Regions from separate parts of the Rossellomorea sp. GAMAL-10_SWC genome, predicted to be linked through region 1. Evidence: a T-box and tRNA genes for the amino acid it is inferred to sense, from the RefSeq annotation. Region 1 holds a T-box; the other holds one or more tRNA genes.
What was found. A T-box is a leader RNA that pairs with one kind of tRNA and senses whether it is charged. The one in region 1 lies ahead of ileS (isoleucine--tRNA ligase), so its partner is inferred to be a tRNA-Ile.
Positions count from the first base shown of each region.

Region 2: it encodes a tRNA-Ile, which carries the amino acid that the T-box ahead of ileS (isoleucine--tRNA ligase) is inferred to sense. The anticodon was not compared.

Region 1 covers NZ_CP144911.1:1,507,508-1,512,814, forward strand. The annotation lists gene V5E38_RS07300 (Bax inhibitor-1/YccA family protein) at 13-735, shown strand; gene V5E38_RS07305 (NETI motif-containing protein) at 851-1,045, shown strand; gene V5E38_RS07310 (DNA alkylation repair protein) at 1,108-1,353, shown strand; gene corA (magnesium transporter CorA family protein) at 1,468-2,409, opposite strand; T-box leader at 2,775-3,019, shown strand; gene ileS (isoleucine--tRNA ligase) at 3,086-5,307, shown strand, end outside.
Region 2 covers NZ_CP144911.1:3,518,643-3,523,949, reverse strand. The annotation lists rRNA gene V5E38_RS17515 (23S ribosomal RNA) at 1-503, shown strand, start outside; rRNA gene rrf (5S ribosomal RNA) at 627-742, shown strand; tRNA gene V5E38_RS17505 (tRNA-Val) at 748-823, shown strand; tRNA gene V5E38_RS17500 (tRNA-Thr) at 827-899, shown strand; tRNA gene V5E38_RS17495 (tRNA-Lys) at 907-982, shown strand; tRNA gene V5E38_RS17490 (tRNA-Leu) at 1,004-1,086, shown strand; tRNA gene V5E38_RS17485 (tRNA-Gly) at 1,116-1,190, shown strand; tRNA gene V5E38_RS17480 (tRNA-Leu) at 1,199-1,285, shown strand; tRNA gene V5E38_RS17475 (tRNA-Arg) at 1,296-1,372, shown strand; tRNA gene V5E38_RS17470 (tRNA-Pro) at 1,397-1,473, shown strand; tRNA gene V5E38_RS17465 (tRNA-Ala) at 1,484-1,556, shown strand; tRNA gene V5E38_RS17460 (tRNA-Met) at 1,585-1,658, shown strand; tRNA gene V5E38_RS17455 (tRNA-Ile) at 1,668-1,744, shown strand; tRNA gene V5E38_RS17450 (tRNA-Ser) at 1,753-1,845, shown strand; tRNA gene V5E38_RS17445 (tRNA-Met) at 1,902-1,978, shown strand; tRNA gene V5E38_RS17440 (tRNA-Asp) at 1,982-2,057, shown strand; tRNA gene V5E38_RS17435 (tRNA-Phe) at 2,066-2,141, shown strand; tRNA gene V5E38_RS17430 (tRNA-Thr) at 2,368-2,440, shown strand; tRNA gene V5E38_RS17425 (tRNA-His) at 2,450-2,525, shown strand; tRNA gene V5E38_RS17420 (tRNA-Gly) at 2,532-2,602, shown strand; tRNA gene V5E38_RS17415 (tRNA-Ile) at 2,620-2,696, shown strand; tRNA gene V5E38_RS17410 (tRNA-Asn) at 2,717-2,791, shown strand; tRNA gene V5E38_RS17405 (tRNA-Ser) at 2,798-2,888, shown strand; tRNA gene V5E38_RS17400 (tRNA-Glu) at 2,900-2,971, shown strand; gene V5E38_RS17395 (bifunctional transcriptional activator/DNA repair enzyme AdaA) at 3,463-4,017, shown strand; gene V5E38_RS17390 (DMT family transporter) at 4,014-4,913, shown strand.

The DNA.
Region 1 (5,307 bases):
GGAGGAGTTTAAATGAGGAGTTCAAATCCTATCTTAAATTCTGAACGATTAACGAAATCAAGACATGCTGCTAAAGCGATGACGATCGGTGGGACAATTGGTAAAACAATTATCGCATTAATCTTACTAATTGCAACAGCAGGATACTCATTTTATCTAACGGCTACTGGAACACTGAATTCTAAAGTGTTTATAGGATGTTTAATCGTTGCATTCATAATTGGGTTAGTAACATCTTTTTCTCCTAGAATTGCGCCAATTACTACACCTATTTATGCAGCAGTTGAAGGGATTCTAATTGGTAATATTTCAGCTGTTTACGAAGCAACATATGGGATGATTGTCCTACAAGCGGTTCTATTAACAATAGCAATTATAGCAGGAACATTAATTTGTTATGCTACTGGACTAGTTAAAGTAACCCACCGTTTTAGATCAAGTGTTTTCGGATTAACAATCGGAGTGTTTATCTTTTATTTACTAACGATGGTCCTTCAACTATTCCATGTTCCAATTCCATATATCCATCAATCTGGTCCAATCGGAATATTAGTTAGTTTAGCGATACTTGTGATTGCTTCATTAAATCTATTCTTGGATTTTGATCTAATTACGACAAGTGTTAGACAAGGTGCACCAAAAGAGTTCGAGTGGTATTGTGCTTTTGGTTTATTAGTAACAGTCATTTGGGTTTATATTGAAGCACTTCGATTCCTATCGAGGCTTCGCGATTAAATAATTTTAGTCAGTCAGACCTTACTCTCAAATGAAAGTAAGGTTTTTTACTATAGTTTGATTTGAATTCAATTATGATTAGATAGAATTACAATAGTGGAAAGTAGGGAAATAGATGAGTAAGAAAAAATTTGAAGTCTTTGAAAATGAAACAATTAATGATTGCTTAGAGAGAATGGAAAGAGAAGGCTATACACCAGTTAAAAGAATGGAAGTACCAATATTTTCAGAACAAATGATTAATGGAAAGGTAGAAATTGAACCGACTGGAAGAAAGATTGTATTTGAAGGCAAATTAAATACGAATTAATATGAATAAATATAATAATTTAATGGAATAGTAACCTTATATGAATAAAATGAGGTGAAAATATGCATAAATTAGCATGTCCACGCTGTAAAACAAACAAAAGTAGATTTTATTTAATCGAACAAAACCCAAAAGCAGTTAAATTAAATGCTCAAAGCGGAGATGTTGAATCAGAAGAATACGTTTCAAGTGGGCTAGATCCATTTTTTGTTCCATATAAAGGTCCAGAATATTTAGTTCAATGTGGAACTTGTGGTTTAATTGATCAAAGTGTAATGTTTGAAAAAACAGCAGATTCATTGAAATAATAAAATAAAAAAACTAAGTACAAAGGTATAAATAGAATAAAAATAAGATGACCTCTACAAAGATCATCTTATTTTTGTTGGATAGTTTTAGTTTTTCTTATTATAACGAGTATTTTAGAACCAATCTTTTTTCTTGAACCAGATCACTAATCCAATCACGATGATTAGCATGATCACCCAACAGTAATAATAACCATATTTTAATTGAAGCTCAGGGATGTGAACAAAATTCATTCCATATACACCGACGATGAATGTTAGTGGCATGAACACAATCGAGACCGATGTTAACATTTTCATCGTTTTATTCATTTTGTGTGAGTTTGTTGAAATATAACTTTCTCTAATGTCATTTGCCATTTCCCTGTTATCTGCAATGTCATCTAATAGTTTTAATAAATGATCGTAGACGATTCGCAATTTCTTTGTCGTTTCTTTGTCAATTTCAACGTGGGTTGAATTTAATATACGATAAATTAAATCTTTTGTAGGTTTAACTGTTTTTCTTACTTTTGATAACTTGCTTAATTGTGTTTTAATTCCATCGATCATGCTTAAATCGGAATTTGTTCCTAATTCATCAATCTCTTCGATGTCATCTTCAATTTTTTGGACGATTGGAAAGAATTTATCAACAATTTCATCAGAAATGTGATACAGGATTCGTTCTGGTTTTATTCCTTTTGTACTCTTTAATCCTTTTAGTTTGTTCCACACAATTTGTATCGCATTTGACTCCTCCCAGCAAAATGAGACGATGTACTTGTGGGACAAAAAGAGATCGATTTCAGCTTGTTCCATGTTCTCCTGCAATGATTGTAGAATGATAAAACGATAGCCATCGTAATAATCCATTTTCGGTCTTTCTTTATAACTTACACAATGCTTAATTGCTATTTCATCGAATTGGAATTGAGTTCGCAATAAGTCAATTTCTTCTTTTTCAGGTTTTCCAAAATCGACCCAAACCCAATCAATTTGTTCGGAATTTAATTCTTCAATTGATACATCAAACGCATGGGTTCCGTCCTTGTATACAGCCATCGTTTTGATCATTTCGGCACCCCTTTTTCTATTTAATTTTCTCCAAAATCAGTTTAACACAATATTCTCCATTAGTTTTTAAAAAAATTATGAGAAAGGATTAACGATTCACAAAAGATTGTTTCGTTTAAAATTGTAAAATTAGATTAGAATTGAAAAAGGTAGAGAAATAATAGCTGCTTTTCTTTCCTTAGTGGCGTAAAATAGTGAAAAGTGATAAAAAGTTATTTTGCGATCAAAAGGATCATTAACTTTGACATTTAGAAGTTTCTTTTGCAATTGGAGTACGGAATTTAAATTAAGTAAAAAATAAATTTAAGAAAACTTTGACTTTTTAGTAGTCGATGGATATAATAAATAACAATTAAAGCACACAAATGAATTCAATGACGAGAAAAGTAATTTTCGTTACTGTTCTACAGAGAGCCGGGGAAGCTGAAATCCGGTGAATAGTACTTAAATGAAGATCCTCTCCGAGAAGTCAAACTGAAAACATAAGTAGGTTTGAACGGGTGTCTACCGTTAAAAGGAACGCGTATGATTGTACGTGACTGAGTGCTATTGAAGAGCGGAATGTTTTCAATAGAATTAGGGTGGTATCGCGGTTAAACCCGTCCCTTATTATAGGGGCGGGTTTTTGTGTGCTTTAAAAAAAGAAGAGAGGCGATATCATATGAAAAAAGAAAACATAAAAGAATCTGTTCAAAATCGTGAAAAAAGGATTAGTGAACTTTGGTCTAAAGAAAATACTTTTATTAAATCAGTTGAACAAAGAGAACATAATCAATCTTTTGTTTTTTATGAAGGTCCCCCAACTGCAAATGGACTACCACACGTTGGTCACGCATTAGGTCGTACGATAAAAGATGTGGTAGCTAGATATAAAACTATGGCTGGTTTCCAAGTTGTTCGTAAAGCTGGATGGGATACGCATGGTTTACCAGTTGAACTCGGTGTTGAAAAGATGTTAGGCATTTCAGGTAAGGCAGAAATTGAACGTTATGGTGTAAAAGCTTTTCTAGATAAATGTAAAGAAAGTGTTTTTACTTACGAGAAACAATGGCGAGACTTTACTGAGCAGTTAGGTTATTGGGTGGATATGGATGATCCATATGTAACACTGGACAATTCTTATATCGAAAGTGTATGGAATATCCTTGGGACAATTCATGAAAAAGGTTTACTAATAAAAGGTCATCGTGTTTCACCTTATTGCCCTAGCTGTCAAACATCACTAAGCTCACATGAGGTAGCGCAAGGATATAAGGACGTTAAGGATTTATCTGCAACCGTTAAGTTTAAATTGCAAGATGAAGAAAATGTCTATTTCCTTGGATGGACGACAACTCCGTGGACACTTCCAGCTAATGTAGCCTTAGCTGTAAATCCAACAATGGAATATGTTCGTGCTAAAAAAGGTGAGGAAGTATATATTCTTGCTAAGGCATTAGTAGATAAAGTGCTAAAAGCTGATTACGTCATTTTATCTGAATTTCTTGGGGCAGATCTAATCGGTATTAGTTATTCACCTCCATTTAATTTCGTAAAGGTTGAAGTTGGTCATAAAGTTGTGAAAGCAGATTTTGTAACTGAAGGTAGTGGTACTGGAATTGTTCATATCGCACCTGCATACGGTGAAGATGACTACAAGGTTGTACAAGAAAATGGGTTATCTTTTGTAAATGTAGTGAATGAAAAGGGCCAATATACTGAAGAAGTACCTAATTTTCAAGGTCGTTTTGTTAAAGAGTGTGATGTAGATATAGTGAGGTATTTAGCCGAAAACGATTTATTATTTAGTAAAGAAAAATATGAGCACAGCTATCCGCATTGTTGGCGTTGTGATTCACCTTTACTCTATTATGCGAATGAAAGTTGGTTTATTAAAACGACCGCATTAAAGGATGAGTTTATTAAAAATAATAAAGAAGTAACTTGGCATCCAGATCATATAAAATACGGCCGATTCGGTAATTTTTTAGAACAAATGGTAGATTGGAATATTAGCCGAAAAAGATATTGGGGCACCCCATTAAATGTTTGGGAATGTGTTTCATGTAATCATCAATTAGCACCAAAAAGTATAAATGAATTATGTAACCATTCGGTTGAAGAAATTGACAGCTCAATTGAACTGCACAAACCTTTTGTTGATGAAGTTACTCTTAATTGTCCAAATTGTAAAGGGAATATGAAAAGAACACCTGAAGTAATTGATGTCTGGTTCGATAGTGGTTCGATGCCATTTGCCCAGTATCATTATCCTTTTGAAAATAAAGAGAAATTTACAAAACAATTCCCAGCTGATGTTGTCATTGAAGGGATTGATCAAACAAGAGGCTGGTTCTATAGTTTACTTGCAGTATCTACTTTATTTACCGGGAAAGTACCGTATAAACGAGTATTATCTCTAGGCCATGTTTTAGATGAAAATGGACAAAAAATGTCTAAAAGTAAAGGGAATGCACTAGATCCAGTAGAATTAATTCAAAAATATGGTGCTGATTCATTAAGATGGGCTTTATTGGTAGACAGTGCGCCTTGGAATCCGAAGCGTTTTTCTGAAAGAGTCGTTCAAGAGGCGAAATCGAAACTCATCGATACAATCGACAATGTTCATAGTTTTTACAGTTTATATGCAAATTTAGATGGATTTAATACAACAGAACAATATGAGTATCAATCAAGTACGTTGGATAAATGGATCATTTCACGTTTGCATAGCACAGTCAAAAATGTAACTAAAAACTTAGAGGATTATCAATTTACAAATGCTGCAAGAGACATCGCTAAATTAGTAGATGAAGTAAGCAATTGGTATGTAAGAAGATCAAGAGAACGATTTTGGTCAAATGGAATGAATAAAAAGAAGGCAGCGGCTTACTATACACTGTTTGAAGTATTAACAAA
Region 2 (5,307 bases), 2.0 Mb from region 1:
TGGTTCCGCATGGAAGGGCCATCGCTCAACGGATAAAAGCTACCCCGGGGATAACAGGCTTATCTCCCCCAAGAGTCCACATCGACGGGGAGGTTTGGCACCTCGATGTCGGCTCATCGCATCCTGGGGCTGTAGTCGGTCCCAAGGGTTGGGCTGTTCGCCCATTAAAGCGGTACGCGAGCTGGGTTCAGAACGTCGTGAGACAGTTCGGTCCCTATCCGTCGTGGGCGCAGGAAATTTGAGAGGAGCTGTCCTTAGTACGAGAGGACCGGGATGGACACACCGCTGGTGTACCAGTTGTTCTGCCAAGAGCATGGCTGGGTAGCTATGTGTGGAAGGGATAAGTGCTGAAAGCATCTAAGCATGAAGCCCCCCTCAAGATGAGATTTCCCATAGCGTTAAGCTAGTAAGACCCCTGAGAGACGATCAGGTTGATAGGTCAGAGGTGGAAGCGTGGTGACACGTGGAGCTGACTGATACTAATCGGTCGAGGACTTAACTAACAAGTTTGATGATGACATTATCTAGTTTTGAAGGTACGAAAATTATTATAAAAAAAACTTCAAAAAAGTTATTGACTTTTAAATGAAATTTGATATAATAATTAATGTCCTAAAGAAAAAGAATCAAGTGATGATAGCGAAGAGGTCACACCCGTTCCCATACCGAACACGGCAGTTAAGCTCTTCAGCGTCGATGGTAGTTGGGGGTTTCCCCCTGTGAGAGTAGAACGTCGCTTGGTTTGATGGAGGATTAGCTCAGCTGGGAGAGCACCTGCCTTACAAGCAGGGGGTCGGCGGTTCGAGCCCGTCATCCTCCACCATATGCCGACTTAGCTCAATTGGTAGAGCAACTGACTTGTAATCAGTAGGTTGGGGGTTCAAGTCCTCTAGTCGGCACTCTTTTGAGCCATTAGCTCAGTAGGTAGAGCATCTGACTTTTAATCAGAGGGTCGAAGGTTCGAATCCTTCATGGCTCACCATTTTCTCAAAAGAGAATATTTGCGGGTGTGGCGGAATTGGCAGACGCGCTAGACTTAGGATCTAGTACTTCGGTGTGGGGGTTCGAGTCCCTTCACCCGCACCATTTAAATTTATAATTTATAAGCAGTATACGCGGAAGTAGTTCAGTGGTAGAATACAACCTTGCCAAGGTTGGGGTCGCGGGTTCGAGCCCCGTCTTCCGCTCCACATATGCTGCCGGGGTGGTGGAATGGCAGACACACAGGACTTAAAATCCTGCGGGGGTTGACCCCGTGCCGGTTCGAGTCCGGCCCTCGGTACCATTTATAATATGCGCCCGTAGCTCAATTGGATAGAGCGTTTGACTACGGATCAAAAGGTTATGGGTTCGAGTCCTTTCGGGCGCGCCATATTATTCCACCTGTTATTCTGAACGGGAAGTGGCTCAGCTTGGTAGAGCACCTGGTTTGGGACCAGGGGGTCGCAGGTTCAAATCCTGTCTTCCCGACCATTTAAAACATGGGGCCTTAGCTCAGCTGGGAGAGCGCCTGCCTTGCACGCAGGAGGTCAGCGGTTCGATCCCGCTAGGCTCCACTTAAAGAAACTTAAATTAACTTATTATGGCGGTGTAGCTCAGCTGGCTAGAGCGTACGGTTCATACCCGTGAGGTCGTGGGTTCGACTCCCTCCGCCGCTACTTATTTAAGGACCTTTAGCTCAGCTGGTTAGAGCAGACGGCTCATAACCGTCCGGTCGTAGGTTCGAGTCCTACAAGGTCCACCACTTATAATGGAGTAATACCCAAGTCTGGCTGAAGGGATCGGTCTTGAAAACCGACAGGGGTGTAACAGCCCGCGGGGGTTCGAATCCCTCTTACTCCTCCATTTTTATTAAATTGTATATAACTTTTAGGAACTATATTAAATAGTATCCTCATTATCGCGGGGTGGAGCAGTCTGGTAGCTCGTCGGGCTCATAACCCGAAGGTCGCAGGTTCAAATCCTGTCCCCGCAACCAAATGGTCCCGTGGTGTAGCGGTTAACATGCCTGCCTGTCACGCAGGAGATCGCCGGTTCGATCCCGGTCGGGACCGCCATTTAAGATGGCTCGGTAGCTCAGTCGGTAGAGCAGAGGACTGAAAATCCTCGTGTCGGCGGTTCGATTCCGTCCCGAGCCACCATCTTAAATAAATAAGTAAATTAGCTTTTAATAAGCCGACTTAGCTCAATTGGTAGAGCACGAATGAATAAGCTTTGTAGCGAAACATCAGCGTACTTGTCGAAAAACACCTTGAATTATCTAGATGAGACAAGGACGAACTTTATGAAGGTTACTATACCAATACTTAAGCTTGAGTGGAGCAAATTATATTAAGTAATAAAACTAATTGATTTAGTTAATAATATGCCGACTTAGCTCAATTGGTAGAGCAACTGACTTGTAATCAGTAGGTTGGGGGTTCAAGTCCTCTAGTCGGCACTCTTTATGGCGGTCGTGGCGAAGTGGTTAACGCATCGGATTGTGGTTCCGACACTCGTGGGTTCGATTCCCATCGGTCGCCCCATATTATGCGGGTGTAGTTTAATGGTAAAATAGAAGCCTTCCAAGCTTCGGTCGTGGGTTCGATTCCCATCACCCGCTTTTTTATAAAATTTAATGGGCCTATAGCTCAGCTGGTTAGAGCGCACGCCTGATAAGCGTGAGGTCGATGGTTCGAGTCCATTTAGGCCCACCATTAAATTTAAAATTAATTTTTCCGCAGTAGCTCAGTGGTAGAGCACTCGGCTGTTAACCGAGTGGTCGTAGGTTCGAACCCTACCTGCGGAGCCATATGATAGAGAAGTACCCAAGTGGCTCAAGGGGCGCCCCTGCTAAGGGTGTAGATCGGGTAACCGGTGCGAGGGTTCGAATCCCTTCTTCTCTGCCATATTTTTTTTTGGCCCGTTGGTCAAGCGGTTAAGACACCGCCCTTTCACGGCGGTAACACGGGTTCGAGTCCCGTACGGGTCATAACTAAAGCTCAGTTATTTGTGATAACACAGGTAACTGAGTTTTTTATTTGTCTTTTTTATGATTTTAGTGAACGAGCTTTAATTGAATACGTCTTTCTTCATTATATTAGAGTACTCTTTGTACGTTTTAGGATGTACAGGGAGTTAACTCTCATAGATTCAATATGGCTTCTGTCTATTTACAAATAAAGTAATCGAAACAGCACATCTCAGTCTTAGTTCTCCACAATCTCGCCCTTCTCCTTTTCCATTAATCTTCATTCGGGTTAATATTCTTCATTATCAAAACTTAAAGTCTTTTTCGCTCATTTTAAATTCCAGCATCATTTTATCCTCACCCTTTAGTTAAAATGTCGTTTAAATCCATTTTTTTAAAGTGTTCTTCAAATAATAAATATTACAAGACCAAAGAAATTAGAAAGCAAGAAATTGAAAGCAAGCGTATGATCTTAGTGTTAAAATGTGAATAGCTAAAGATGAGGTGATTAAATGAACGGATTAAATAATCAGGTCATGTGGGATGCAGTTGAATCATGCGATGAAAACTACGATGGAGTGTTTATTTATGCAGTTAAGTCCACTGGAATCTGTTGTAAACCTTCTTGTAAGTCAAGAACCCCATTAAAAGAAAATGTGTCATATTATCCGTCATTTTCTTTGGCAATTAAAGATGGATACCGTCCATGTAAAAGATGTCGTCCTGATTTACTTCACTCAAATGAGGAGGATATTATTTTATCTGCCAAACATTTTATTGAAAAAGAATATCGAAATAGTTTAACACTGGATCGGTTAGCAATTGAAGTTGGAGTAAGTAAATTTCATTTGCAAAGAATATTTAAAAAATCCACAGGTTTATCTCCGTTAGAATACGTAACTAGGTTAAGAATGATTGAAGCTTTGAGATTATTACGAGATACTGACAAAACCATAACTGAAATAGCTCATAAACTTGGTTTTAAAGGCTCTGCACATTTTTCAAGCATGTTTCGTCATCATTTTAATTACACTCCAACTACATTCAGAAAGGGACTGAATAAATGAAGTTAAAAGATGGAATAGCTTTATTGAGTCTAGCTGCATTATGGGGAGCTTCATTTTTATTTATTCGGATCGCTTCACCTGTTTTTGGACCTATTTTAACAATAGAGGGAAGAGTTACAATTGCTGCGTTTGCCCTGGTGCTATATTTGGTTATTACTAAAAAGTCTTTACAATTTAAAGAGAGATGGAGACAATATTTAATAATAGGGGCATTAAATGGAGCAATTCCATTTACATTAATTGCTACATCAGCATTATATTTGCCAGCCTCAATGTCATCAATTCTAAACTCTTTGACGCCATTATTTACAGCTCTGGTTGTTTTTTTATGGACGAAAGAAAGGTTGAGTATTCGTAAGTTAACTGGAATAATAGTGGGAGTAATAGGAGTGATCTTGTTAGTAGGATGGAGTTCAATTCCCTTTACTTATGATGTTAAAATAGCCATTGGACTAGCAGTTTTATCGACTATTTCATATGGAATTGCGGGTGTTTATGCAAAGAAGGCATTTGCCTTAGTACCACCACTTTCACTTGCAGCTGGTCAACAAATTGGTGCTGCAATTTTACTTTTACCTTTTACATTTTTAAATTTCACTGAGTCTACAGATAACGTATCAGGAGTTGCGATATTGGCAGTACTAGGATTAGCATTATTTTGTACTGCTATAGCATATTTATTGTATTTTTATCTTATCGAAAGTGTTGGGCCTACCAAAACATTAAGTGTTACTTTTTTAATTCCAGTGTTTGGAATAATCTGGGGTATTCTTATTTTGAAAGAACATATTACATTAGGGATGTTGTTTGGTTTTCTTGTCATTTTATGTGGGGTATTCCTGATTTCAGATATTCGTTTACGTGTAATAACATCAAATAAGCGAATGCAAGCCTAATAAGCTTTTAAATAATAAGCCAAAAAAGGATTTTCGTAAAAACGAAGATCCTTTTTACTATATTACGATTGTTATTTTATTGAGTTAATAATAAGACCTACCTAAGTAGGTAAATATACCAAATCTTTAGTAAGTTTGAAGCGAATCTACATGAATCTCAATAATTGTTGTTGAATTGCCTAAAATATAAGTCAGGTAATTTAAATTCACTATTCTGATCAATATGCATTGTTGCATGGTCTTCGATATTACCAAATAAATTGAATTCGGTTTAAAGATTTTTTTATTTTTCATCTAAATATTTAAATAATTTGCTAATGATTTCTAAATATTTTTCAAAAAAAACTCTCCCCCGTAAACCGACAATTTTCTACAATTCTTTTTAAAAATAAAG